DNA from 2 places in the Ornithinimicrobium panacihumi genome. Region 1 is predicted to be linked to the other one. Evidence: predicted binding sites of a transcription regulator. Region 1 holds the regulator's gene; the other holds the start of a gene.

What was found. The regulator Rex, encoded in region 1, represses fermentation and respiration genes when NADH is low (regulators of the CRP and FNR family bind a similar motif). The targets are predictions, from matches to a motif close to CTTGTGAANNNNTTCACAAG.
Region 2: a site for Rex is predicted at 3,252-3,271, ahead of ACTMMA_RS02750 (geranylgeranyl reductase family protein). Genes of this name have one in related genera too.

Annotation. Positions count from the first base shown of each region.
Region 1 covers NZ_JBQGWG010000007.1:102,650-116,616, reverse strand. The annotation lists gene hemB (porphobilinogen synthase) at 1-553, opposite strand, end outside; gene ACTMMA_RS08910 (bifunctional uroporphyrinogen-III C-methyltransferase/uroporphyrinogen-III synthase) at 625-2,286, opposite strand; gene hemC (hydroxymethylbilane synthase) at 2,289-3,284, opposite strand; gene ACTMMA_RS08900 (glutamyl-tRNA reductase) at 3,281-4,660, opposite strand; gene ACTMMA_RS08895 (redox-sensing transcriptional repressor Rex) at 4,657-5,367, opposite strand; gene ACTMMA_RS08890 (glutaredoxin family protein) at 5,515-5,859, opposite strand; gene ACTMMA_RS08885 (30S ribosomal protein bS22) at 5,988-6,086, opposite strand; gene ACTMMA_RS08880 (helix-turn-helix domain-containing protein) at 6,252-6,452, opposite strand; gene ACTMMA_RS08875 (acetoin utilization protein AcuC) at 6,698-7,885, opposite strand; gene ACTMMA_RS08870 (GNAT family N-acetyltransferase) at 7,998-8,537, opposite strand; gene proC (pyrroline-5-carboxylate reductase) at 8,614-9,417, opposite strand; gene ACTMMA_RS08860 (proline dehydrogenase family protein) at 9,428-10,393, opposite strand; gene ACTMMA_RS08855 (sugar phosphate isomerase/epimerase family protein) at 10,446-11,363, opposite strand; gene ACTMMA_RS08850 (Ppx/GppA family phosphatase) at 11,360-12,301, opposite strand; gene ACTMMA_RS08845 (DUF3109 family protein) at 12,332-13,198, shown strand; gene radA (DNA repair protein RadA) at 13,202-13,967, shown strand, end outside.
Region 2 covers NZ_JBQGWG010000002.1:126,805-140,771, reverse strand. The annotation lists gene ACTMMA_RS02765 (demethylmenaquinone methyltransferase) at 1-584, shown strand, start outside; gene ACTMMA_RS02760 (DUF294 nucleotidyltransferase-like domain-containing protein) at 635-2,485, shown strand; gene ACTMMA_RS02755 (exonuclease domain-containing protein) at 2,485-3,174, shown strand; gene ACTMMA_RS02750 (geranylgeranyl reductase family protein) at 3,287-4,579, shown strand; gene ACTMMA_RS02745 (NADH-quinone oxidoreductase subunit A) at 4,671-5,036, shown strand; gene ACTMMA_RS02740 (NuoB/complex I 20 kDa subunit family protein) at 5,111-5,665, shown strand; gene ACTMMA_RS02735 (NADH-quinone oxidoreductase subunit C) at 5,770-6,513, shown strand; gene ACTMMA_RS02730 (NADH-quinone oxidoreductase subunit D) at 6,576-7,943, shown strand; gene nuoE (NADH-quinone oxidoreductase subunit NuoE) at 7,940-8,854, shown strand; gene nuoF (NADH-quinone oxidoreductase subunit NuoF) at 8,851-10,161, shown strand; gene ACTMMA_RS02715 (NADH-quinone oxidoreductase subunit G) at 10,158-12,623, shown strand; gene nuoH (NADH-quinone oxidoreductase subunit NuoH) at 12,620-13,967, shown strand, end outside.

The DNA.
Region 1 (13,967 bases):
CCTGGTGCCCGGCCGCGTCCAGCGCCTGCCGCACGACCCGCACCTGCCCGTCCATCATCCCGCTGGGTCCGACGACATGCGCGCCGGCCTCGGCCTGCACCACCGCCATCTCGGCGTAGCGCTCCAGCGTCGCGTCGTTGTCGACGCGGCCGTGGTCGTCGAGGACGCCGCAGTGCCCGTGGTCGGTGAACTCGTCCAGGCACAGGTCGCTCATCAGCACGGTCCGGTCGCCGAGCTCGTCCCGCAGCCGTCGCAGGGCGGCGTTGAGGACGCCGTCCGGATCGGTCCCGCAGGTGCCGACGCCGTCCTTGTCCTCGTCGCGGGGGACGCCGAAGACCATGATCCCGCCGACGCCGAGGTCGACGGCCTCGCGCGCGGCCGCGACCAGGCTGTCGGGGGTGTGCTGGAGCACGCCGGGCATGGAGGTGATCGGCTGCGGCTCCTCGATGCCGTCCCGCACGAAGACGGGCAGGATCAGGTCGGCCGGGTGCAGCCTGGTCTGGGCGACGAGGCGTCGCACCGCCGGTGTCGTGCGCAGCCGCCGGGGGCGCACGACAGGGGTCGGGTATGCGGCACCCTCCCGGGTGCCGCCGTCACCTCGGGGTCGTGAGGGCCTGGTCCCGTTCACCTGCGGGCGCGGCTGCGCCGGCCGCTCGCGCGCTTCTGGCTGGGGCGCAGCACCGGCTCGCCGGCCTTCTGCGCCTGGTCCGCCAGCATCTGGGCGTGCAGGGCGAGGGCGTCGACGAGGGCGATGGCACTGGCCTCGGAGGCCACGACGTCGACCTTGAGCCCGTGCTCCTCGGCGGTCTTGGCGGTCGCGGGGCCGATGCAGGCCACGACCGTCGTCGGGTGCGGCTTGCCGGCGATGCCGACCAGGTTGCGCACCGTCGAGGAGGAGGTGAAGCAGACCGCGTCGAAGACACCGCTCTTGATGGCTTCGCGCACCGGCGCCGGCGGCGGGGCGGCGCGCACGGTCCGGTAGGCGGTGATGTCGTCGACCTCCCAGCCCAGGTCGCGCAGGCCCGCGACCAGGGTCTCGGTGGCGATGTCGGCGCGGGGCAGGAAGACCCGGTCGATCGGGTCGAGGACGTCGTCGTAGGGCGGCCAGGCCTCGAGCAGGCCACGGGCGGACTGCTCGCCGTCCGGGACCAGGTCGGGCTCCAGGCCCCACTCGCGCAGCGCGTCGGCGGTGGCGCCCCCGACCGCGGCCAGCTTGAGGCCGGAGAAGGCGCGGGCGTCCAGGCCGAGGGCCTCGAACTTCTCCCGGACCGCCTTGACGGCGTTGACGGAGGTGAAGCCGATCCACTCGTAACGGCCGGTGACCAGGCCGCGGACGGCGCGGTCCATCTGCTGCGGGGTGCGGGGCGGCTCGACGCTGATCGTCGGGACGACCGAGGAGGTGGCACCGTAGGCGGCGATCCGGTCGGTCATCGGACCGGCCTGGTCCTTGGTGCGGGGCACCAGGATCGACCAGCCGAAGAGCGGCTTGGTTTCGTACCAGCTGAGCTCGGCGCGCAGCTCCACCTGCGGGCCGACGACGGCGACGGTGGCCTCGGGGGCGCCGCAGGTGCCGTTCTCCAGGGCGGTGATGGCCTCGGCGAGGGTGAGGACGGAGGTGTGCTGGGTGACCGTGGTGCCGTGCTCGGTCAGGGCGACCGGGCTCTCCGCGGAGCGGCCGGCTGCGCGCAGGGCGTCCAGGCCGTCCTTGAGGTCGGCGCCGCTGCCCAGGAGGACGACGGTGATGTCGTCGTGGACCGACAACGACCAGTCGGTGGCCGGGTCGCCGGCGGTGAGCATGTGGAGGGCGCCGCTGCGCTCGTGGGCGGTCAGCGGGACACCGGCGTAGGCGGGCACCGACCAGGCGGTGCTCACACCGGGCACGATCTCGAAGGCCACGGAGGACTCGCGGCAGGCCATCGCCTCGGCGGCCAGGCCGCTGAAGGCGCTGGGGTCGCCGTCCATGAGGCGCACCACGAGGTGGGCGGGGCTGGAGAAGCGGGTGGCGGTCTTGACCAGGAGCTTGGCCCTGGCCGCCTCGGTGAGCGGCTTGCCCCCCTCGGTCTGCGGGCCGGCCACGACGAACTCGACGTCCTCACGGGTCCAGGGGCGCACCTCGTCGGCGCGGTGGAGGGTGTCCAGGAGCACCACGTCCGCCGCCGCGAGGTAGTCGCGGGCACGAACGGTCAGGAGCCCAGGGTCACCGGGTCCGGCACCGACGAACGCCACGCGTGCAGCGGTGGTCCCGTCGACGAGGGGCGCGGTGGTCAGCGCGGCTTCGGTAGTCATGCTCACACTCCGGTGTGTGTGACCTCGGGCGACGCGGGCGGGGGCAGGCTGCCCTCGCCCCCGACGGTGCCGGGGTCGAGACGGGTCAACAGGTGGTCGGCCACGGTGTGGCCAAGCGCGACCGGGTCGGTCCCGGTCGCCTCGTGGTGCTGCGGGCGGTCCTGCAGCGACACGAAGACTGAGAGGGCGAGCGCGCCGGGCGTGGCGTGCTCGGGGGCCGCGGAGGCATCGGCCGCGGTGGTGTCCGCCGGGGCGGCGTAGGCCGCGACGGGGGCGGTGCACCCGGCCTCGAGACGGGCCAGCACCGCCCGCTCGGCGTCGACCGCGGCGCGCGTGGGGGCGTGCTCGAGGGCGCCGGCGAGCAAGGTGCGGAGGTCGTGGTCGGCCTCCCGGCACTCCACGGCCAGGGCTCCCTGGCCCGGCGCCGGCAGCATCACGGACAGGTCGAGCAGCTCGGTGGCCTCGTCGAGGCGGCCCAGCCGGGACAGGCCGGCCGCCGCCAGGACGATCGCGTCCAGCTCGCCGTCGCGGACCAGGTCGATGCGAGTCCCGACGTTGCCGCGGATGTCACGGATCTGGAGGTCCGGACGCCGCTGGCGCAGCTGGGCGGCACGGCGCGCGGAGCCCGTCCCCACGGTGGCTCCCTCCGGCAGCGTGTCCAGCGTCAGACCGTCGCGGGCCACGAGCACGTCCCGCGGGTCCTCCCGGACGGGGACTGCGGCCACGACCAGGCCGGGCTCGGGAGTGGTGGGCAGGTCCTTGAGGGAGTGGACCGCGAAGTCGATCTCGCCGGCGGTGAGCGCGTCACGCAGCGCGGAGGCGAAGACGCCGGTCCCGCCGATCTGGGAGAGGCTGGCGCGGTTGGTGTCCCCGACCGTCTGGACCAGGGTGAGCTCCACGTCATATCCCTGGGCGCGGAGGTGGTCGGCGACCCACTGGGACTGGCTGGTCGCGAGGGCGCTGGCGCGGGTGCCCAGCCGCAGGGTGCCCCGGCTCATCGAGACCCCCTCCCCCGCGCGGAGTCGTCGTGGTCGGGCAGCAGGTGGGGCCCGGCGGCCGGTGGCGCCGAGACGGCGGCAGCGTCGTAGGGGTCGAGGTCGAAGAGCTCGCGGAAGGCCTCGCCGAGGTCGCCGGCGCGGATCTCGGTGCTGCCCTGCTTGGCCCGCACGACCGGCGTGTGCAGCACCTTGTCCACGACGCGACGCAGGGTCTGCCTGACCTCCTCGCGCTCCTGGGGGAGCAGGTCGGGCAGGCGCTGGTCGAGCCGGGTCAGCTCGGCCTCGACGACCTGGGCGGAGCGGGTGCGCAGGGCGGCGATGGTGGGCGCGAGACGGGCGGCCCGGCGCCGGGCCAGGTGCTCGGCGACCTCGCCGTCCACGATCTCGCGGACGGCCCGGACCGCCAGCTCGACGTCGTCGGTCGTCTCGCCCTCCGCGCGGGCACGGTCCAGCTCCTCGTCCAGCTCGGCCAGGCCCCACAGACGCACTCCGGCCAGGCGGGCGACCTCGGGGTCGACGTCGCGGGGCAGGGCCAGGTCGAGCAGGACCATCGGGGCGCCGGCGCGACCCTGTGCCGTGCGGGCGCGGGTGAGCAGGTCCGCGCCGACCACGTGGCCGAGCGCCCCGGTGCCGGTCACGACGAGGTCGGCCGCCCCGACGAGGGTCTCCAGGCGGGACCAGTCGTCGGCCCGGACGCCGTGGAGCTCCGCGAGCCGGTCGGCACGGTCACGGGTGCGGTTGAGGATGGTGACGTCGTCGATGCCCTCACGGACCAGGGTGGCCACGACCAGCCCGGACATGGCGCCTGCGCCCAGGACGACGACGCGGGAGGCGGTGAGGTCGGGCAGGACCCGTGCGGCACGCTCCAGGCCGAGCGCGACCAGCGAGCGGCTCACCTGGTCGATGGTGGTCTCGGCGTGGGCACGCTTGCCCACCTTCAGGGCGCGCTGGAGGAGGGGGTTGAGGACGGGCCCGAGGTGGCCGGCCTCCTGGGCGCGGGACAGGGCGGACCGCAGCTGGCCCAGGATCTGGCTCTCGCCGACGGCCATGGAGTCCAGTCCGCACGCGAGGGAGAAGAGATGAGAGACCGCACGCTCGTCGTAGTGGACGTAGACGTGCGGCATGAGGTCGTCGCCGGTCAGCCCCGTCACCTTGCAGAGTGCCTCCCCGACCTCGGCCAGGGCGCCGTGGAAGGTGTCGGCCTCCACGACGACCTCGAGTCGGTTGCAGGTCGCCAGGACCAGCGCCTCGGCGACGTGGTCACTCGCGTGGACGACCGAGCCCAGCTCCTGCACGCCCTGGGGGGACAGCGCGGCCTGCTCCAGGAGCTGGATGGGGGCGCTGTGGTGGCTGACGCCGACGACGAGGATGCTCATCCGGCATCACCGCAGACCGAGGCGAGGTCGCGCTGGTGGGCGTGGAAGGCGAGGACCTGCAGCTCGCTGGCCAGGTCGACCGCGCGCACGTCGACCTGCTCGGGGACGCGGAGCACGACGGGGGCGAGGTTGAGGATCGAGCGCACACCGAGTGCCACGAGGGCGTCGGCGACATCCTGGGCGACGGTGGCCGGGGTCGCGATCACGGCCACGGCGACGGCGGCGAGCGCCGGGTCCAGATCGGCCAGCGCCCGGACCGGGAGGCCGTGGACCTGCTGCCCGACGAGGGCGGGGTCCTTGTCGACCAGGGCGGCCACCCGGAAACCACGGGTCGCGAGCTGGCCGTAGGCGGCCAGCGCCCGTCCCAGATTGCCCAACCCGACGATGACGAGGGGGTGCTCGTCGGCCAGACCCAGCTCGGCCGAGATCTGCTCGGAGAGGCGCTGCACGTCGTAGCCGACACCGCGCACTCCGTAGGAGCCGAGGCTGGAGAGGTCCTTGCGCACCTGGGCCGAGCGCAGGCCGAGCAGGTCTGCCAGGTCGTCGCTGGAGACGGAGACGCACCCCTGCTCGGACAGCGACGTGAGCGCACGCAGGTAGCCGGGGAGCCGTCCGACGGTGGCCTCGGGGACCCCGCGTCGGGTGGACTCGGCCATCACAGCGCTACGGCTCCTCTCGGGACGATCGACGCCGACCGGGCGCCTTATATCACTAGGCCCTCACGGTCTGACGCGGACCCCCTCACAATAGGCGCGAACCCCGTCCTGACCAAAACGCGTGCCGGAGCCCGCCCCAGGGGCGTCCCACCAGCCACACGCCATCAGGTTCGGGCGGCTCGCCGTGGCCGGCAGCCCTCAGGTCGCTCGTCGCGTCAGCGCGGCCCGGACCTCCTCGTCGGTCAGTCTCCAGTGCCCGATCTCCACCCCGTCGACGACGAGCACGGGCACGAGCGTGTGCAGCCGCGCGGCCAGCTCCTGGTCCTCCGGCCGGCTGGAGCGGGACAGCTCGTCCACGTCCTCGACGGCGACCACGACCGACCGGCCGGTGCTGCCCGCGGTCGCCCGGACCTGCTGCTCGAGCTCCTCGCAGAGGTGGCATCCCTGACGGGACCAGATGAGCACCTCGACGGGGTCGACGTCCGCCGCGGCGTCGACCTGGCGTCCGCTCGGCGGGGCGGGACGGGACCATGGCCACCGCACGATGTCCTCCTCGGGTCCGTGGACGTGCTCTTGCCGGGCGTGCTCTTGCCGGGCAACGCAGAAGGCGCCAGCCCTGAGGGGGCGGCGCCATCTGCCGATCGACGGGGCGGCTCTCACCGCCCCCGCGATCACTTCTTGTTGCGACGCTGGTGACGCGTCTTGCGCAGCAGCTTGCGGTGCTTCTTCTTGGCCATCCGCTTGCGGCGCTTCTTGATCACAGAGCCCATAGGGCGCATCCTTCGTCTCGTCGGTCAGGGTCGTGCCAGCCGTCTCCACGCGGGAGGGCAGGCGACGCTGCCACATCTACTCGCACGACGGGTGCCCTCCAGAATAACGGCTGGGCGAGGCCGTCCCCAAACCGTGGCGGTCCGGGGAGTCTCGGGGAGGTGCCCTCAGGCGGTCCCGTGGTAGGAGTCCTCGAGGTAGGCGTTGACCGCCTTCTCGGGAACCCGGAACGAACGGCCCACGCGCACCGCGGGGAGCTCGCCGGAGTGCACCAGGCGGTACACGGTCATCTTGGAGACGCGCATCACCGCGGCCACCTCGGCCACGGTCATGAACGTCATCTCGGCGAGCTGACGCTCTTCTGCCATCGAAGCATCCTCATCTACTCGGGCGTGGATGCGGGCTCGGCTTCCCCTCCGGACCGCTTCCACCTGGGTGTTGTGGCCCAACACTAGGGGCAGATGTGGTCATTGCGAAAGTCGGGGCGCGATATTGTCCAGCGCAACACGCCGTGTGGGGCAGAAAAATGCCAACGGGACGGTATGGCGCTTCTGTGCCAGGAGGGTTCTCGGCACCTCTCGGAACCGTCGCCCCGGTCGGAGGCGGGACCCGCTCAGTCCAGGAATGGATCCAGGCCCCAGCCGGGGAAGACCGCGCGCCGGGTGGCCATGATGGCCGAGTCGACGGGGTCCTCGGGGTGGTAGCCGTCGGCCCAGTCACCGTAGCGGATCGGGCGGCCACCACGGTCCCCCATCAGCTCGGGGGCCTCCCGGTCGTAGTTCTCCCTGACGTGCTGCAACCACTCGGCAGGGACGGGGGTCGCGGGGTCGACCGGGTGGCCGGTCGCCACGCCGATGAGGTGGGTCCACGCGCGGGGCACGACGTCGACGAGCTCGTAGCCGCCACCGCCCAGGGAGACCCACCTGCCGTCGCTGGCGGTCAGCGCCAGGTCACGGACCCACTCGGTCACCGTCGCCATGCCCTCCATCGAGACCGACAGGTGCGCCAGCGGGTCGGCGTAGTGGCAGTCGCAGCCGTGCTGGCTGACGATGACGTCGGGGCGGAAGGCCCCCACGATGGTGGGCACCACGGCGCGGTAGGCCCGCAGCCACCCCTCGTCGCCGGTGCCGGGGGGCAGCGCCACGTTGACGGCCGTGTCCTGGGCGCGGGGGCCGCCGGTGTCGCCGGGGAAGCCGGTGCCCGGGAAGAGCGCCCGGCCGGTCTCGTGGATCGAGACCGTCATGACGCGCTCCTCGTTCCAGAAGCAGCGCTCGACGCCGTCACCGTGGTGGACGTCCAGGTCCAGGTAGACGACCCGCTTGGCGCCCAGGTCCAGCAGACGCTGGATTCCGACGGCGATGTCGTTGTAGACGCAGAACCCGCTGGCCGCGTTGGGCATCGCGTGGTGCAGGCCGCCGGCGATGTTCACGGCGTGCCGGGCCTGGCCCGACCACACGGCCTCGCACGCCTCGAGGGTGCCGCCGGCAGCGAGGGCCGAGGCCTCGTGCATGCCCGCGAAGGCGGGGGTGTCCTCGGTGCCGACGCCGTGCCGCCCGCCAGCTCCGGCGGGGTCGAGCGAGGCAGCCTTGACGGCCTCGATCAGCTCGGGGGTGTGGACGGTGAGCAGCTCCTCGTCGGTGGCCTGCCGCACCGGCTGCACGAGGACGTCCTCGTGGTCGAGCAGCCCCAGCGCCTTGGAGAGGCGGTAGGTCAGGTCGAGCCGGGAAGGGTGCATGGGGTGGCCGGGGCCGAAGTCGTACGCGGTGTAACGCTCGTCCCACATCACCCATGACCTGGTCATGGCTTCACGGTAGTCCACCCTCCACGACCACGCGTAGTGGGACCGGGCAGACGTCTCTGCCCGGCGGGAGGAGGTCGCCGCTCGGGTCGCTCGGGTCAGAGACTGACGGGCGTCAGAGGGAGGTGGGGACCGCCACGTGGTCACCCAGGGGGTAGACCATCATGAGCTCCTCGGACTCGGCGTCGTCCGGGTCCACGCCACGGATCCGCATCGGCCGACGGTCGTCGGTGGGGCGGAAGCCGAAGCTGGAGGCGAAGGCCACGGCACGGCCGTTGTCGGTGCCCACCCAGTAGACGAGCTGGCGCAGACCGACGTCGCGGCCCACCGCGGCGGCCTTCTCCATGAGCCGGCGCGCCACGCCGGTGCCGCGGCGCGGGGGCTCGACCCACAGCCCGAAGAGCTCGCCGGCGCCAGGGATCCCGGTGCGGTGCCCGGTGCCGACGCTGACGACGCCGATCACCTGGTCGCCGTCCTCGGCCAGGATGCGGCGCGAGCGGTCCATGCGCTGGATCCAGACGGAGTCCTCGAACGCGTCTTCCTCCTCGAAGGAGGCCACGAAGGCTTCGGGCGACTCACGCAACGCACGCAGACGCACATCGCGGTAACTGGGCCACTCGTCCTCGCTCAGGACGCGCACGCGGATCTCACTCATGGTTCCTACTCTGTCACACGCTCCCGGCGCGGGCGCCAGGACTCCGTGAACAACGGGTGTCCACGCGGATCGGACGTCAGCCTGCCGGCGGGGAGAGCTCCGCGCTGCGCCGGGCGGCGGCCTCCATCGCGGTGAGGAAGGCGGCACGCACCTTGTGGTCCTCGAGCTCGCGCAGGGCGGCGACCGTGGTGCCGCCGGGGCTGCTCACCTGCTCGCGCAGCACGGTCGGGTGGGCCTCGGTCTCCCGGATCATCGTGGCCGCGCCGTAGAGGGTCTGCACGACCAGCCCGGTCGCGGTGTCGCGGGGCAGTCCGAGGAGGACGCCCGCCTCGATCATCGCCTCGACGACGTAGAAGATGTAGGCGGGTCCGCTGCCGCTGATGGCGGTCACCGCGTCCTGGTGGGACTCGTCGATGACCAGGACCTTGCCCACGTTCTCCAGGAGGGTGCGGGCCTGGGCCAGCTGCTCGGGAGTGCAGTGCCGCCCCGGGCTGACCGCCGACATGCCCTGGTCGACCAGCGCGGGGGTGTTGGGCATGACCCGGACCACCGAGGCACCCTCGGGCAGCCGCCGCTCGAGGAACTCGGTGGAGATGGCGGCGGCGATCGAGACGACGAGCACGTCGTCGCGTACCTCTTCGCGGATCTCCTCGATCAGCGCCTCCATGTCCTGAGGCTTGACCGCGAGCACGAGGATGTCCGCCGTGCGCGCGGCCTCCGTCGCGGAGACCGCACGCGCGCCGACCGGGCCGGCCACCTGCTCGGCCCGCCCCGCCGACTTGTCGCTGACGAGGAGCGAGGCGGGATCGTGCCCCGCTCGCACGAGGGCGGAGAGCAGGGTCTGGCCCATGACCCCGGCACCGAGCAGGGCGATCGTCATCGCTCCCACCTCAGCCCCGGGACGCCAGGCCACGGAGGAAGAAGCCGAGGTTCGCGGGGCGCTCGGCCATCCGGCGCATGAGATAGCCGTACCACTCCTCGCCGTAGGGCACGTAGACGCGCATGCGGGCGCCGCCGGCGGCCAGGCGCAGCTGCTCGTCCGGACGGATGCCGTGCAGCATCTGGAACTCGAAGTCCTCCGCCCCGCGCTGGGCTTTGTCGGCCAGCACCGTGGCGATCTCGATGAGGCGCGGGTCGTGGGTAGCCACCATCGGGTAGCCCTCGCCCTCCATGAGGATCTTGAGGCAGCGCACGTAGGAGCGGTCGACGTCGCCCTTCTCCTGGAAGGCGACGTGCTCGGGCTCCTTGTAGGTCCCCTTGCACAGCCGCACCCTGGAGCCGGCGGTGGCCAGGTCCCGGCAGTCCTGCTCGGTCCGGTAGAGATAGCTCTGGAGGACCGCCCCGACCCACGGCCAGTCCTGGCGCAGGTCGTGCAGCACCGACAGCGTCAGGTCGGTGGTGGTGTGGTCCTCCATGTCCAGGGTCACGGTGGTGCCGGCGTTGGCCGCGGCCTGGCAGATCCCGCGGGCGTTCTCCAGCGCGATCTTGTTGCCGTCCCGGCCGAGGGCCTGCCCCAGCGCGCTCAGCTTGAGGCTGACCTCGACGGCACCCTCCTGGCTGAGGCCGGAGGCGGCCAGCGCCCCCAGCAGCTCGACGTAGGCCTCCCTGGTCCGCGTCGCCATCGCCGGGTCGGCCGTGTCCTCGCCGAGGTAGTCGATGGTGACCAGGCGCCTGGTGTCGACCAGCTCGGAGGCGACGGACATGACCTCGTGCGTGGCCGTGCCGCCGACGAAGCGACGCACGACGTCCCTGCTCACGGGTGCCTTCTCGATGACCGAGCGCAACTGCTCGTTGCGGCTCATCCCCAGCAGGGTCTGGCGCATGAGTGCGCCCGGGTTGAGGTCGTCCAGGTCCATGAGGACAGGGTATGCCGTCCCCTGTCACCCGGGTGCTCGGTGGTGCCGGTGCTCAGCCGGCGGCGGGGCCCGGCGTGAGGGCGTCGTCGGCGACGGCGTCGACCGGGCTGGGGCCCAGGCCGGCCGGCTCGGAACTGTCGGCCGCAGGAGCACCTTCCGGACGCCAGTCGGCCCCGGGCAGGTGGTGCTGGCGCAGGTGGGTGCGGGCGAACCACAGCGACTCGGCGAGGGCGTTCTCGCGCGAGACCCGATTCATCTTGCGGGTGCCCACCTCGAGGCTGACCACACCGTCGTAGTCGGTCTCCACGAGGAAGTCGAGCACCTCCGCGCACTTCTGCGCGCCGCGGCCGGGAACGAGGTGCTCGTCCTTGAAGGACCCGAAGGAGTCCCCCAGGTGGACGTGGCGGATGCGGCCCGCCAGGTCCTGGGCGAGCTCGAGGGCGTCCGTGCCCGCCGTCGCGGCGTGGGAGATGTCGAGGGTGACGTCGCCGTAGGGGAAGTCGCGCGGGTCAGGCCCGGGCAGGTAGGCCTGCATCGCGTTGACGCCGGAGCGCCAGGGGAACATGTTCTCGACCGCGATCGCCACGCCCCACTTCGCCTGACGCTCAGCCACCCCTTCGACGAAGCCCTCCGCGTAGCCCTTCTGCCACCGGAAGGGTGGGTGCACCACGACGCACCCGGCGTCCACCTCGGCCGCCAGGTCCAGGGCCCGCTCGATCTTGCCCCAGGGCTCCCAGCCCCACAGGCGCTGGGCGAGCAGGAGGGTGGGCGCGTGGATCGCCCCGATCGGCATCCGGTGCAGCTGCGAGAGAGCCTTGAGCGCACCGGCCTCCTGGGTGACCGGGTCGGTCCAGACCATGATCTCCACCCCGTCGTAACCCAGCCGCTGGGCCAGGTCGAAGGCGTAGGCGGCGTTCTCGGGATAGACCGAGGAGGTCGACAGGTGCACGGGGATGTGCGTCGAGGTCATGAGGTGGATCCTTCCGTCAGACCGTCGAGGAAGCGCAGGATCAGCCCTTCACGCAGGGCCCAGGGGCAGACCGACAGCGAGTGCACGTCGAGCAGCTCCATGGCCGCCTCGACCACGATCGCGCCGGCGAGCAGCTGCGGTGCGCGCGCGGCGGACACCCCTGGCAGGGTCGCACGCTCTGCCGCCGTCATGCCAGCCAGACGGGGCACGAGGTCGCTCAGGTCGGCCAGCGTCAGGGTCCTGGGGGTGTAGGGACCGTCGCCCTTGGGTGCCGCGCCGCAGGCCCGGGCCAGCGAACGGATCGTCTTGCTGGTGCCGACGACCAGGTCGGGCTCGCCGACGCGGGCGAGCCTGGGCCGGGCGGAGGCGACCTCGGAGCGCACGCGCTTGCGCAGCGCCTTGACCTGGGCCGGGCCGGGCGGGTCGGCGGCCAGCTCCCGGGTCAGGCGGCCGGCGCCCAGCGGCAGGGAGATCGCCACGTCCGGCTCCTCGTCCAGTCCCGCGGCGAGCTCCAGGGAGCCGCCACCGATGTCGATGGACAGCAGCTTGCCCGCCGACCAGCCGAACCAGCGGCGCACCGCCAGGAAGGTCACCCGCGCCTCGTCGTCCCCGTCGAGGACCCGCAGGTCGACCCCGCTGGCCTCCTTGACCCGGGTCAGCACGTCCTCGGTGTTGCCCGCGTCACGGATCGCGCTGGTCGCGAAGCCCATGAGATGCCCGACGCCCCGCTCCTCGGCGACCTCGACGCACTCGTTGATGAAGCCGCAGAGCTGGTCGGCCCCGGCCTGGGAGATGTCGCCGTCCTCGGTCATGTGCTCGGCCAGCCGCAGCACCGTGCTGTGCGAGTAGTCGGGCATGGGGTGGGCGCCCGAGTGGTGGGCATCCACCACGAGGAGGTGCACGGTGTTGGAACCGACGTCGATCACACCGAGGCGCATATCCGCCAGTATCCCACCTACCCTTGCGGGGTGACCGCGACCCCGCTCGACATCCCCCGCACCTGGGCCGAGTTCACCGATCCGGCCGAGCCGGCGCAGCGCCTCCGGGTCGACCTGACCTGGCTCACCTCGCGGTGGCAGTGCCTGTTCGGGCGTGGCTGCCCCGGCATCGATGCCGGCGAGCCGGACGCCGGCTGCTGCACGCTGGGGGCCCACTTCACCGACGCCGACGATCTCGCCAGGGTCTCCGCCGTCGTGGAGAGCCTGTCCGCGCAGGAGTGGCAGCTGCGCGGGGAGGGGCTCGCGGAGGGGTGGACCGTCGAGGACGACGACGAGGACGGCGGGGACGAGGACGAGGGATCGGGTCCCACGATCGCCACCCGCGTGCTCGACGGGGCCTGCATCCTGCTCAACCGTCCGGGCTTTCCGGGCGGGGCGGGGTGCGCGCTGCACCGCGCCGCGCTGGCCCGCGGGGTCGAGCCGTTGACCACCAAGCCCGACGTGTGCTGGCAGTTGCCGGTGCGCCGTGCCTACCGGGAGGTGGAGCTGCCCGACGGGAGCTCCTACCTGGAGATCACCATCACCGAGTACGACCGGCGCGGCTGGGGCCCCGGCGGGCACGACCTCGACTGGTACTGCACGAACGAGCCGGTGGCCCACACCGGGGCGGTCCCCCTCTTCGTGTCCCTGCGGCCCGAGCTGGTGGAGCTCGTCGGCGAGGAGGGGTATGCAGTGCTCGCCCGCCTCTGCGAGGACCACCTCGCGGCCCAGGAGCTGCTGGGGCATCGCGCCGGAAGGCCGGGACCTGACGGCCGTGAGCTGCTCCCGCTCCTCGTGCACCCCGCGACGGCCGCGGCGGCGCGCGAAGGTCTGTCGGACCCGCTGCCTAGGGTGTGACCCGTGGCGAGCAAGACGAGCGGACGGGCGGCGGCCCGCGCGGGATACCGGTGCACCGAGTGCGGCTGGGCGACGGTGAAATGGGTCGGCCGCTGCGGTGAGTGCCAGTCCTGGGGGACCGTCCAGGAGGTCGGCGCGCCGACGGCGGTGCGCACCTCGGCCGTCTCCCCCAGCCGTCCGGCCGTCCCGATCGCGCAGGTCGACGCCACCGCCGCGCAGGCCCGCTCCACCGGCGTCGGCGAGTTCGACCGGGTGCTGGGCGGGGGGCTGGTCCCGGGCGCGGTCGTGCTGATGGCCGGCGAGCCCGGCATCGGCAAGTCCACCCTGGCTCTCGACGTGGCCGCGCGGGCGGCCCGCGAGGGCGAGTCGGTGCTCTACGTCTCCGGCGAGGAGTCCGCCGCTCAGGTCAAGCTGCGCGCCGAGCGGATCGGTGCCGTCGCCGACACCCTCTTCCTGGCCGCCGAGACCGACCTTGCCACCATCCTGGGCCAGCTGGAGCAGGCCGACCCCACCCTGGTCGTCCTCGACTCCGTCCAGACCATCGCCTCGGCCGAGGTGGAGGGATCGCCCGGCAACGTCAGCCAGGTCCGCGAGGTGGCCGCGGCGCTGATCCAGGCGGCCAAGTCGCGCGGGACCGCCGCGATCCTCATCGGGCACGTCACCAAGGACGGCTCGATCGCCGGGCCGCGTCTGCTGGAGCACCTCGTGGACGTCGTCGTCCAGTTCGAGGGAGAGCGACACTCCCGGCTGCGCCTCGTGCGGGCGGTGA
Region 2 (13,967 bases), on a different contig from region 1:
GGGCGGTGGACGCGCGACCGGGGGAGCGCATCCTCGACATCGCCGCCGGCACGGGCACGAGCAGCGAGCCCTTCGCCGACGCGGGCGTCGACGTGGTGCCGGCCGACTTCTCCCTCGGGATGATGCGCGAGGGCAACCGGCGCCGCCCCGACCTGCCCTTCACCGCGGCGGACGCCACCCGGCTGCCCTTCGCCGACGGCTCCTTCGACGTCGTCACCATGAGCTTCGGGCTGCGCAACGTCCAGGACTTCCCCGCCGCCCTGCGCGAGTTCCGTCGCGTCGCACGGCCCGGAGGTCGCCTGGTGATCTGCGAGTTCTCCCAGCCGGTGGTGCCGGTCATGTCGACCGTCTACTCCAGGGGCGTCCTCAAGGTCCTGCCCGCGGTGGCCCGTCGCACCAGCTCCAACCCCGACGCCTACGTCTACCTGGCCGAGTCGATCGAGGCCTGGCCGGCCCAGGAGGAGCTCGCCCGCAGCATCCGCGAGGCCGGCTGGGAGCAGGTCCGCTGGCGCAACCTCACCGGCGGGATCGCCGCCATCCACCACGCCACCGCGCCCCTGGCGGCGCCGGGGACGCTGGCCTGACCCGGCGCCTGCCCGGCACCTGACCCGACCCGCACCTGGAGGGACGCGACATGGACGTCGAGCTCGCCGAGGTCCGTGACTTCCTCGCCTCGCACGCCCCCTACGACGAGCTGCCGGAGGCGGTGCTGGCGCAGCTCCCGGCGCGCTGCTCCCTCAGCTACGCCCGGCGCGGCACCCTGATCCTGCGCGCCGGGACACCCAACGACCGCCTCTACGTCGTCCGGTCGGGGGCGGTGGACATCACCGACGAGGGGCAGCTGGTCGACCGCGTAGAGGCCGGCGGCAGCTTCGGCATGTCGGCCCTCATCGAGCGGGCCCCCACGCGCTACGACGTCACCGCCCGCGAGGACACGCTGCTGATCACCCTGCCGCAGGCCGACTTCGACGAGCTCATCGCCGGCCAGCCGCAGGTGGCCCTCCACTTCGCCGCGACCCACCACCGCCGCATCAAGGCGGCGCTGTCCCAGCTGCAGCAGCACCACCGCGGGTCGGCCGTGCTGAAGACCTCGGTCCGCGACATGGTGCGGATGCCACCGGTCACCGCGGGCCCCGGCCTGAGCATCACCGAGGTCGCCCAGATCATGGCCACCGAGGGCACCTCCTCCCTGCTCGTCATGGAGGGGGAGCGGCTGGTCGGCATCGTGACCGACCGCGACCTGCGGCGTCGCGTGCTGGCGGCCTGCGTCGACCCGGCCCGGCCGGTCGCGGAGATCATGACCAAGGATCCGATCACCCTCCCGGACGTGGCGCTCGCCTTCGAGGCGATGCTCGAGATGACCGGCCACAACATCCACCACCTGCCGATCCTGGGCCCCGACGGCAAGGTGACCGGCCTGGTCACCACCTCGGACCTGGTCCGCCTGGAGCACTCCAGCCCGGTCTACCTCGTCACAGACCTGCAGCGGCAGGTCGACGTCGACGGCGTCGTCGGGCAGGCCCGCCGCATCCAGGGGGTGGTGACCCAGCTGGTGGACGAGGACGCCACCGCAGAAGACATCGGGCGGGTCGCGACCGCACTCAACGACGCCGTCACCGTGCGGCTGATCCAGCTGGCCGAGGCGGACCTCGGCCCGGCGCCCGCGGCCTGGGCCTGGGCCGCGCTCGGCTCGGCAGCCCGGGACGAGCAGGGCCTCGGCGGCGACCAGGACCACGCCCTGGTGCTGGCCGACGACGCCGATCCCGACGACCCGTGGTGGGCGGCGCTCGCCGAGGGCGTCACGGCCGGTCTCGAGGCGGCCGGCCTGCCCCGGTGCGACGGCGACGTGATGGCGACCAACCCGCAGTGGCGGATGACGGTCGGACGGTGGCGCGAGCAGTTTGCCCGCTGGTCCCACGAGCCGGAGCCGGACGCCGTGCTCTGGGCGGCCATCTTCTACGACATGCGGGCGCTCCACGGCGACGCCTCGCTCGTCCGGACGCTGCGCGAGGAGGTCGTGCCGATGGCGGCCGGCTCCGAGCGGCTGCTGGCCCACCTCACGGGGCAGGCGGCGCGGATGCGTCCACCGATCGGCTTCTTCCGCGGCTTCGTCCTCGAGGACGCGGGGGAGCACCGCGACACCCTCGACGTCAAGCGCGGCATCGCGGCCATCGTGCAGATCGCCCGCGTGCACGCCCTGCGCGCGGGATCCACCGCGCTGAGCACCTCCGCGCGCCTGGCGACCGCCCGGGAGCGGGGCCTGATCTCACCCGAGACCGCCGCCGACCTCCTCGACGCCCACGAGCTCCTCTCCTACCTGCGGATCCGGCACCAGGCCGGACAGGTCAGGGCGGGGGAACGACCGGACAACTACCTGGACCCCAAGGCGCTGGGCAGCCTCGACCGCCGGCTGCTGCGCGACGCCTTCGGCATCGTCCGCAGCGCGCAGCAGGGCCTGGCCGCGCGGGTGCCGCAGGTCGGCTGATGGGTCTTCTCGGTATGCGGCGCCGCCGCCACCCCGACCCGCCTCCCGGCCCCCTCGCGGACCTCGCCGCCGCCGAGCCCTTCGACCGGCGCACCCCGCTGGAAGATGTGGAGCTGGTGGCCCTCGACCTGGAGACCACGGGGCTGGACCCCGCGCGCCACGAGCTGCTCTCCTTCGGCTGGGTCCCGGTGCTGGCGGGGCAGGTCCGGCTCGCCGGTGCCCGGCACCGCCCGGTCCGCCCGCGCGGCGAGGTGGGGGAGTCCGCGGTGGTGCACGGGCTGACCGACGACGCCCTGGCCTCCGCGCCCCCGCTGGCCGAGACCCTGCCCGAGGTGCTCGCCGCCTTCACCGGGGGGCGTCGGCGGGTCCTGCTGGCCCACTTCGCCCAGGTCGAGACCACTTTCCTGACGGCGGCCTGCCGCCAGGTCTACGGCAGCGCCGTCGACCTCCAGGTGGTCGACACCCTCGAGGTGCAGCGTCGGCTCATGCGGGCCCAGCACCACGAGCTGCGTCCCGGCACGCTGCGGCTGGACGCGTGCCGCCGTCGCCACAACCTGCCCCGCTACGGCGCGCACAACGCCACGACCGACGCGATCGCCGCCGGCGAGCTCTTCCTTGCCCAGTGCTCGGCGCTGGAGGTCGCCCGCGGGCGCCGGCTCACCCTCGACGACGTGCTCGAGCGGGATTAGGAACGTCCTCCTTGCCCTATTCCGACGAAGTCTCCCCTGACCAGGCGCACCCCTGGGGCAGGCCTAGACTGACGAAGATCGTGACATCTGGCACAAGCGAGGCGCGTACACCGTGAATCTGCAGGTCGAGAACGCCGACGTGATCGTCGTCGGCGCAGGGCCCGGAGGCTCCGCCACCGCCGCCTACCTCGCAGGGCACGGCCTGGACGTGCTCCTGCTGGAGAAGTCCTCCTTCCCCCGCGACAAGATCTGCGGCGACGGGCTGACACCACGCGCGGTGCGCGAGCTCATCAACGTCGGCGTGTCGATCCGCGAGGAGGACGGCTGGCACCGCACCAAGGGGCTGCGCATCATCGGCGGCGGCGTCCGCCTGGAGATGGACTGGCCCGCCAACGAGACCTTCCCCGGCTACGGCCTGGTCCGCACCCGGATGGACCTCGACGAGATCCTCGCCCGCCACGCCGAGTCGCGCGGCGCGCGCCTGCTGGAGCGCACCAACGTCCAGGACCCGATCCTGGACGAGCGCGGACACATCTGCGGCGTCACCGCCAAGGTCATGGGGGAGGACGGCCGGGCCACCGGCGAGACCCGCGAGTTCCGCGCCCCCGTCGTGGTCGCGGCCGACGGCAACTCCAGCCGCCTGTCCCTGGCGATGGACCGGCCCAAGCGCGACGACCGCCCGATGGGGGTGGCGGTCCGTGCCTACTACGAGACGCCCCGCCACGACGACGACTACCTCGAGTCCTGGCTGGAGCTGTGGACCGAGAGCGACGACGGCGGCAAGATCCTCATGCCCGGCTACGGCTGGCTGTTCCCGACCGGCAACGGCACGATGAACGTCGGCCTGGGCATCCTCAACACCTCCGAGGCCTTCGGCAAGGTCGACTACCGCGACATCCTGCGCCGCTGGGTCCGCACCATGCCGGAGGACTGGCAGATCTCCGAGGAGACCCAGCAGGGCCCCATCCGCGGCGCCGCCCTGCCCATGTGCTTCAACCGTCAGCCGCTCTACGACCGCAGCATGCTGCTCGTCGGCGACGCCGGCGGGATGATCAACCCCTTCAACGGCGAGGGTATCGGCGAGGGGATGGAGGCCGGCCGCCACGCCGCCGAGGTGATCGCCTCGGCCCTGGCCCGCCCGACCGCCGGCGAGCGCGAGGCCGTGCTGCGTTCCTACACCTCGGTGATGAAGAGCTCGCTGGGCGGCTACTACAACCTCGGGCGCGGTTTCGCCACGCTCATCGGCAAGCCGGAGATCATGCGCCTGGCGGTCAAGTACGGCCTGCCGCGCACCCGTCTGATGCATCTGCTCATGAAGATCATGGCCAACCTGCCGCAGGAACGCGGCGGTGGGCTGGACGACCGCGTGATCAACGCGCTGAGCAGGATGACCCCTGCAGCATGAGCGGCCACCGGACCCCTAGGATTGCTGTGCGCCCCACGTCGACCTTGGCGTGCCCTGCGCCCTTGACGCCCCGAAAGGAGCACTGGCACTGATGGACTACCACCCGTATCTGCCGGTCATCTTCTTCCTGTTCTTCGGACTCCTCTTCGCCTTCGGCTCGGTGTTCGGGGGTGGGCTGCTCGGCAAGGTGAGTTACAACCGCGCCAAGGCCGAGGCCTACGAGTGCGGCATCCAGCCCACGCCCCAGGCGCACGAGGGCGGCCGGGTGCCGATCAAGTACTACCTGACGGCGATGCTCTTCATCGTCTTCGACGTCGAGGTGCTCTTCCTCTACCCGTTCGCGGTCGCCTTCGACCAGGTCGGGCTCTTCTCCGTGCTCGCGATGCTCCTGTTCCTCGTCGTGGTCTCGGTGCCGTTCGTCTACGAGTGGAGCCGCGGCGGACTGGAGTGGGACTGATGAGCATCCGGTATGCAGTGGTGCCGGTCCGTGGGCAGGTCGCCCGCGCCGGCGGAAGGATTCGGTGAGACACGATGGGTCTTGAGGACAAGATTCCCGGCGGCATCATGCTGGGCACCGTCGAGGGCCTGATCGGCCAGATGCGCCAGCAGTCGGTGTGGCCGGCGACCTTCGGCCTGGCCTGCTGCGCGATCGAGATGATGGCCGTCGGCACCCCCGACTACGACATCGCCCGCTTCGGTATGGAGCGCTTCGCCGCCACCCCGCGCCAGGCCGACCTGATGATCGTCGCCGGCCGGGTGTCCCAGAAGATGGCCCCGGTCGTGCGCCAGGTCTACGACCAGATGCCCAACCCCAAGTGGGTCATCTCGATGGGCGTGTGCGCCAGCTCCGGCGGCATGTTCAACAACTACGCGATCGTGCAGGGTGTGGACCACATCGTGCCGGTCGACGTCTACCTGCCCGGCTGTCCGCCGCGGCCGGAGATGCTGCTCAACGCCCTCCTGGAGCTGCAGCGGCAGATCCGCGAGTTCAAGTTCGGCGTCAACCGCGAGCAGGCGGCCCGCGCGGCCGAGGCCGCGGCCCTGGCCGCCGTCCCGCTGCACGAGAAGAAGGGGCTCCTGGCGTGACCACTCCGCAGGGCGAGACCGGCGACAAGGCCGGCGCCACCACCGGTCCGGAGACCCCGGACAAGAACCCCACGTCCCAGAGCTCGACCATGGACGAGGCCAACATGCCGCCCAGGTCCGATGCCCAGGACGTGTCGACGGCCAACGCGCAGACCGGCGGCGTCGTCCCGGCCACCCTGACCCGCTCCGGCGAGCCGGTGCAGGTCGCGCACCGCTCCGGCCTGTTCGGCAGCTCGCTGGGCAACGACACCAGCGGCATGGGCGGCCTCCAGGTCCCCGTCCTCTTCCCCGGCGAGAGCGAGCGCCCCTACGGCGGCTACTTCGACGAGATCGTCGACGCGCTCGAGGCCGCTGCCCCGCAGGCCTTCGAGGCCGGCGTCGAGCGCGTGGTCGTCGACCGCGGCGAGCTGACCATCCACGTCACCGGCGAGCACCTGCGTGCCCTGCTGCAGGCGCTGCGCGACGACCCGCGACTGCGCTTCGAGCTGTGCCTGGGCGTCAGCGGCGTCCACTGGCCCCAGCACGCCGGTGCCGAGCTGCACGCGGTCTACCACTTCGCCTCGATCACCCACGGCATGCGCCGGGTGCGGTTCGAGGCCACCTGCTCCGAGGGGGACCCGGTCCTGCCCTCGATCGTGGACATCTACCCGGGCAACGACTGGCACGAGCGTGAGACCTTCGACATGTTCGGCATCGTCTTCGAGGGCCACCCCGGTCTGACCCGCATCCTGATGCCGGACGACTGGGCCGGGCACCCGCAGCGCAAGGACTACCCCCTGGGTGGTGTCCCCGTCGAGTACAAGGGCGCCACCATCCCCGCACCCGACCAGCGGAGGAGCTACAAGTGACCAGCACCGGCCAGCCGGAGGGCACCTTCACCGGCACCCGCGCCGACGAGGGCGCCGCCTACATGGACTCCGCCTTCGACGACGCCATGGGCGATCTCTACGCCGACGGCGGCGTGGACGCCGACTCCGTCGACGGCGGCGCCGTCTACACCACCGCCGGTGGTGACTGGGACGACATCGCCAAGGACATCGCGACCCTGGGCGCCGAGCGCATCGTGGTCAACATGGGCCCGCAGCACCCCTCGACCCACGGCGTGCTCCGCCTCGTGCTCGAGCTGGACGGCGAGACCGTGCGCGAGGCCCGCGCCGGCATCGGCTTCCTGCACACGGGCATCGAGAAGAACATGGAGCACCGCACCTGGGTGCAGGGCACCACCTTCTGCACCCGGATGGACTATCTGACCCCGATCTTCAACGAGGCGGCCTACTGCCTCTCGCTGGAGAAGCTGCTGGGCATCACCGACCAGATCCCGCAGCGAGCCAGCGACATCCGCGTGCTGATGATGGAGCTCAACCGCATCGGCTCGCACCTGATCTGCCTGGCGACCGGCGGTATGGAGCTGGGCGCCACCACGATCATGACGACCGGCTTCCGCGAGCGTGAGCGCCTGCTGCGCTTCTTCGAGGCGGTCTCCGGCCTGCGCATGAACCACGCCTACGTCCGCCCCGGCGGCGTGGCCCAGGACGTCCTGCCCGAGCACCTCGACCAGCTCGAGTCCGAGCTGCCCGCCCTGCGCGACGGCATCCGCCAGCTCGAGCTGATGCTGCTGGAGAACCCGGTCCTGAAGGCGCGCACCGTCGACGTCGGTCACCTGTCGCTGGCCGGCTGCATGGCGCTGGGCGTCACCGGGCCGATCCTGCGCTCGACCGGGCTTCCGCACGACCTGCGCAAGTCCGATCCCTACTGCGGCTACGAGACCTACGAGTTCGACGTCATCACCCGGCGCGACATGGACGCCTACGGGCGTCTGGTCATCCGGCTCGACGAGATCTGGCAGTCGCTGCGGATCGCCGAGCAGGCCATCGCGCGCCTGCGCGCGAGCCAGGGCGAGCCGGTCATGGTCGCTGACCGCAAGATCGCCTGGCCGGCCCAGCTGTCGGTCGGTGCCGACGGCCAGGGCAACAGCCTGGACCACATCCGCACCATCATGGGCGAGTCCATGGAGTCGCTCATCCACCACTTCAAGCTGGTCACCGAGGGCTTCCGGGTCCCCGCCGGCCAGGCCTACGTCGGCATCGAGTCGCCCAAGGGCGAGCTGGGCTGCCACGTGGTCTCCGACGGCGGCACGCGCCCCTACCGCGCGCACTTCCGCGACCCCAGCTTCCACAACCTGCAGGCCGCCTCGGCGCTGGCGGAGGGCGGCCTGGTCGCCGACGTCATCGTCGCCGTCGCCTCGATCGACCCCGTGATGGGAGGCGTAGACCGATGACCGAGTCGCACTTCACCTACACCCAGGGTGAGCCGCCGCTGCACTACCAGACGCCGCTGCACGCCTCCGACGAGCCCTACGCCGAGGACGTCCTCGAGCAGCTGCGCCAGGACGCGGCGGCGATCATCGCGCGCTACCCGCAGAAGCGCTCGGCGCTGCTGCCGATGCTGCACCTGATCCAGTCGGTCGACGGCTACGTCACGGGCCGCGGCGTGCAGTTCTGCGCCGAGCAGCTCGACCTGACCACCGCCGAGGTCAGCGGTGTGGCGACCTTCTACACCCAGTACAAGCGCCACCCCAACGGCGACTACACCGTCGGGGTCTGCACCAACACACTGTGCGCGATCATGGGCGGCGACCAGATCTTCGACGAGGTCAGCGAGCACCTGGGCATCGGGCACGACGAGACGACCGAGGACGGCAAGATCACCCTCGAGCGGCTCGAGTGCAACGCGGCCTGCGACTTCGCGCCGGTCGTCATGGTCAACTGGGAGTTCTTCGACAACCAGACCCCGGAGTCCACCAAGGCGGTCGTGGACCAGCTGCGCGCCGGCGAGCCCGTGGCACCCACCCGCGGTCCGTCGCGGGTGTGCACCTTCAAGCAGGTCTCCCGCGTCCTGGCCGGCTTCTCCGACGGTCTGGCCGACGAGGGCGTCGGCGCCGGTCCGGCCTCGGTCCAGGGCACCGTCCTGGCCCGCGAGAAGGGCTGGACGGCACCGGTCAGCGGTGGGCAGGCCCCCGAGGCCGCCGACACCGAGGCCAGCGCCGAGGGCAGGGCGGGCGGCCTCGACGCCGGTCGTCACACCTCCCAGGACACCCCCAGCAACGAGCCCGACGAGAAGCCGGGCGACGGTGACATCGGTGACGGCCGCACGGCCGAGGCCGAGGCGAGCAAGGAGGGCGGAGCATGAGCGTGCTGACCCCGGTCCTGACCAAATTCTGGGACGACCCCCAGTCCTGGACGATGGCCACCTACGAGGCCAACGAGGGCTACCAGGGCCTGCGCAAGGCCTTCGAGCACGACCCGGCCGACCTGGTCGCGATGGCCAAGGACTCCGGCCTGCGCGGTCGTGGTGGCGCCGGCTTCCCGACCGGCATGAAGTGGGGCTTCCTGCCCCCGCCGGACGGTGGCCCCCGCTATCTCGTCGTCAACGCCGACGAGTCCGAGCCGGGCACCTGCAAGGACATCCCGCTGCTCATGGCCGCGCCCCAGTTCCTCATCGAGGGCATGGTCATCACCAGCTACGCCATCGGCTGCCACCACGCCTTCATCTACCTGCGCGGCGAGGTCGTCCACGTCTACCGCCGCCTGCTGCGCGCGGTGGAGGAGGCCTACGCGGCCGGCTACCTGGGCAAGAACATCCTGGGCACGGGCTTCGACCTGGACATCACGGTCCACGCGGGCGCCGGCGCCTACATCTGCGGCGAGGAGACGGCGCTGCTGGACTCCCTCGAGGGACGTCGCGGCCAGCCCCGCCTCAAGCCGCCGTTCCCGGCCGTCGCGGGTCTCTACTCCCGCCCGACCGTGGTCAACAACGTCGAGTCCATCGCCTCGGTCCCGCCGATCCTGCTCCACGGCGCCGACTGGTTCAAGGACATGGGCACCGAGAAGTCGACCGGTTTCGGCATCTTCAGCCTCTCCGGCCACGTCAACCGCCCCGGCCAGTACGAAGCCCCGCTGGGCATCACCCTGCGCGAGCTGATCGACATGGCGGGCGGGATGCGCAACGGCCACAAGCTGAAGTTCTGGACCCCCGGCGGCTCCTCGACCCCGCTGTTCACCGACGCGCACCTGGACGTCCCGCTCGACTTCGAGTCGGTCGCCGCCGAGGGCTCCATGCTCGGCACGCGCGCCCTGCAGATCTTCGACGAGACCACCTCGGTGGTCCACGCCGTGGCCCGGTGGATCGACTTCTACGCCCATGAGTCCTGCGGCAAGTGCACCCCCTGCCGCGAGGGGACCTACTGGCTCAAGCAGATCCTGAACCGCCTCGAGGAGGGCAAGGGTCTGCCCGGCGACATCGAGAAGCTGGACGACATCTGCGACAACATCCTCGGCCGGGCCTTCTGCGCCCTCGGTGACGGCGCCACCAGCCCGGTCACCTCGGCCATCCAGTACTTCCGCGAGGAGTTCGAGCAGGCCATGCACACGCCGTGGTACGAATCCTTCCCGCCGGAGCGCTCCACCCTGTTCGCGAAGGAGAGCCAGCCCGCATGACCACCTCCACCTCTCCCGCAGCCGGCGGCAACGCCGTCACCGACGGCGGCGACGCCTCGATCCCGGACGAGCCCGACGTGAAGATGGTCGAGCTGACCATCGACGACGTGCCGGTCTCGGTGCCCGAGGGCACCCTGGTCATCCGGGCCGCCGAGCAGATCGGGATCCAGATCCCGCGCTTCTGCGACCACCCGCTCCTGGACCCGGTCGGCGCCTGCCGCCAGTGCCTGGTCGACGTGGCCACCCCCGACCGCGAGGGCAACGTCAAGCCGATGCCCAAGCCGCAGGCGTCCTGCACGCTCACGGTCAGCCCGGGCATGGTCGTCAACACCCAGCACACCAGCGCCGTGGCCGACAAGGCCCAGACCGGCGTCATGGAGCTGCTGCTCATCAACCACCCGCTGGACTGCCCGGTCTGCGACAAGGGCGGCGAGTGCCCCCTCCAGAACCAGGCCATGTCCGACGGCCGCCCGACCTCGCGCTTCGACGACGTCAAGCGGACCTTCCCCAAGCCGATCAACATCTCCAGCCAGGTCCTCCTGGACCGTGAGCGCTGCGTCCTGTGCGCGCGCTGCACCCGGTTCTCCGACCAGATCGCCGGAGACCCGTTCATCGCGCTGATCGAGCGCGGCGCCCTCCAGCAGGTCGGCATCTACGAGGAGAAGCCCTTCGAGAGCTACTTCTCGGGCAACACCGTCCAGATCTGCCCGGTGGGCGCGCTGACCGGCTCGGCCTACCGCTTCCGCTCGCGCCCCTTCGACCTGGTCTCCACGCCCAGCGTCTGCGAGCACTGCGCCTCCGGCTGCGCGATCCGCACCGACCACCGCCGCGGCGTCGTGCTGCGCCGGATGGCCCTCGAGGACGGCCAGGTCAACGAGGAGTGGAACTGCGACAAGGGCCGCTGGGCCTTCACCTACCCCACGCTCGGCGATCGCCTGCGCGACCCCGTGGTCCGCGGCGCCGACGGTGCCTACGCCGTCGTCGCCTGGAAGCAGGCCTACGAGGCTGCCGCGGCCGGGCTGACTTCCGCCGCCGGCCGCGTCGGGGTCCTGGTCGGTGGCCGGGTGAGCGTCGAGGACGCCTACGCCTACGCCAAGCTGGCCCGCACCGCCCTGGGCACCAACGACATCGACCACCGCGCCCGCCCGCACAGCCAGGAGGAGGCCGAGTTCCTCGCCTCCCGCGTGGCCGGTGTCCGCGACATCAGCTACGCAACCCTCGAGAAGGCCTCCTCGGTCCTGCTCGTCGGCTTCGAGCCCGAGGACGAGAGCCCGATCGTCTTCCTGCGCCTGCGCAAGGCCATGCGTCGCAACAAGACCCAGGTCTTCTCGGTGGCGCCCTTCGCCACGCGCGGCCTGACCAAGCTCGGCGGCACGCTGCTCGCGGCCGCGCCGGGGACCGAGGCCGAGGTGCTGCGCGCCCTGGCCGGTGGCTCCAACAACGGCGACGAGCGGTATGCGGCAGCCGCCGGCTCGCTCTCGGGCGACGCGGTCATCCTGGTGGGGGAGCGCCTGGCGACCTCGCCCGGTGCCCTGTCCGCCGCGGCCGAGCTGGCCGACTCCACCGGAGCCTCGCTGGCCTGGATCCCCCGTCGCGCCGGTGAGCGCGGCGCGATCGACGCCGGCGCGATGCCCAACCTGCTGCCCGGTGGCGACCTCGTCTCCCCGGCCGGCCGGGACACCACCGCGATGCTGGAGGCCGCGGCCTCCGGCGAGCTGGCGGCCCTGGTCGTCGGCGGCGTCGAGATCGACGACCTCCCCGACCCGGAGCTGGCCCGGCGAGCCCTGGCCAGCGCCTTCGTGGTCAGCCTCGAGGTCCGCGAGACCGACGTCCACGAGTTCGCCGACGTCATCCTGCCGGTCGCCCCGCAGCAGGAGAAGGCCGGCTCGTTCGTCAACTGGGAGGGCCGTCTGCGCCCCTTCGAGCGGGCGATCGACTCCGCCTCGGTCTCCGACCACGTGGTCCTGGACCGCCTGGCCGGCGCCCTCGGCGTCGACCTGGGCACCGGCACGCTGAGCGAGGTCCGGCACGAGATCGCCGGCTTCGGCGAGCGCGCCGAGGCCACCCGCCCGGCCGCCCCCAACGTCCAGCCCGCCGTCCCGGCCTCGGTCGGCGCGGGCCAGGCCGTGCTGGCCACCTGGCACCACCTGCTGGACGCCGGTTCGCTGCAGGACGGCGAGCCCTTCCTGGCCGGCACTGCCCCGGCGGCCGTCGCCCGCCTGTCCGCCGCGACCGCCGAGGGGATCGGCCTGGCGGTGCCCGCCGCTCAGACCGCCTCGGTCACCGTGGCGACCGAGCGTGGGCAGATCACCCTCCCGGTCGTCCTGACCGAGATGCCGGACGGCGTCGTCTGGGTGCCCACCAACTCGACCGGCTCCACGGTCCGCGCCACGCTCGGTGCGGACGCGGGCGCCGTCGTGCAGATCTCCGCCGCCCCGTCCGACCCCCGAGGTGAGGCATGAGCGCAACCCTGCTGACCGCATACCCCGAGCTGTTGCTCGCGGGGACGACCGTCGCGACCGACGACCTGCCGGTGGCCGACTTCAGCGACACCCCCATGTGGCTGTCGTTCGTCAAGGCGATGTTCCTCTTCCTCTACCTGCTGATCTCGGTCGTCATCGTCATCTGGTTCGAGCGCCGCGTGATCGGCCGGATGCAGCAGCGTCCGGGCCCCAACAGGTTCGGCCCGATCGGCATCCTGCAGACCGCGGCGGACGGCGCCAAGCTCTTCCTCAAGGAGGACGTGACGCCCAAGGCGGCCGACAAGCTGATGTTCATCCTGGCGCCGCTGCTGGTGGCGTCGCTGGCCTTCGTCTCCTTCGCGATCATCCCGCTGGGCGGCGACGTGCAGATGTTCGGCCACACCACGCCGCTGCAGCTGACCGACACCCCGGTCGCGGTGCTGCTGGTGCTGGCGGTCGCCGGTGTCGGCGCCTACGGCTTCGTGCTGGCCGGCTGGTCCTCCGGCTCGACCTACCCGCTGCTGGGCGGTCTGCGTTCCACCGCCCAGGTGATCTCCTACGAGATCGCGATGGGTCTTGCCCTGGTCGCCGTCTTCCTCTACGCCGGCTCGATGTCCACCAGCCAGATCGTGGCCAAGCAGACCGAGACGTTCTTCTGGGGCATCCCCATGTGGTACGTCATCCCGCTGTTCTTCAGCTTCGTGGTCTACGTCATCACGATGGTCGGCGAGACCAACCGTCTGCCCTTCGACCTCGCCGAGGGCGAGGGTGAGCTCGGTGGTGGCTTCCACACCGAGTACTCCTCGATGAAGTTCGGCATGTTCTTCTTCGGCGAGTACATCAACATGTTCACCGTCTCCGGCCTGGCCACCACCCTGTTCCTGGGCGGCTGGCACGCCCCGTGGCCGATCAGCCTCATCGGTGACGGCATGTTCGACCAGGGCTGGTGGGGCCTGCTGTGGTTCACCCTGAAGATGTGGGGCTTCATCTTCTTCTACGTCTGGCTGCGTGGCTCCCTGCCGCGTGTCCGCTACGACCAGTTCATGCACCTGGGCTGGAAGATCCTCATCCCGCTGTCGCTGGCCTGGGTCATCGCGGTCATCATGATCCGCTCGGCCCAGGAGGGCTTCTTCGGCGCCGGCGTCCTGCCGCTCATCATCACCCTGGGCCTGATCGGCGTCTTCGTCGTGCTCGGGATCATGCTGTGGGACCGCTACGCCCAGCGCCGCGACGCCGAGCGCGAGGCCCGGATGGAGGTGCCGGAGGAGGTCGACCCCTTCGCCGACGGCTTCCCGGTCCCGCCGCTGCCCGGCCAGAAGCTGGTCGAGCCCAAGAGGGGGCTCG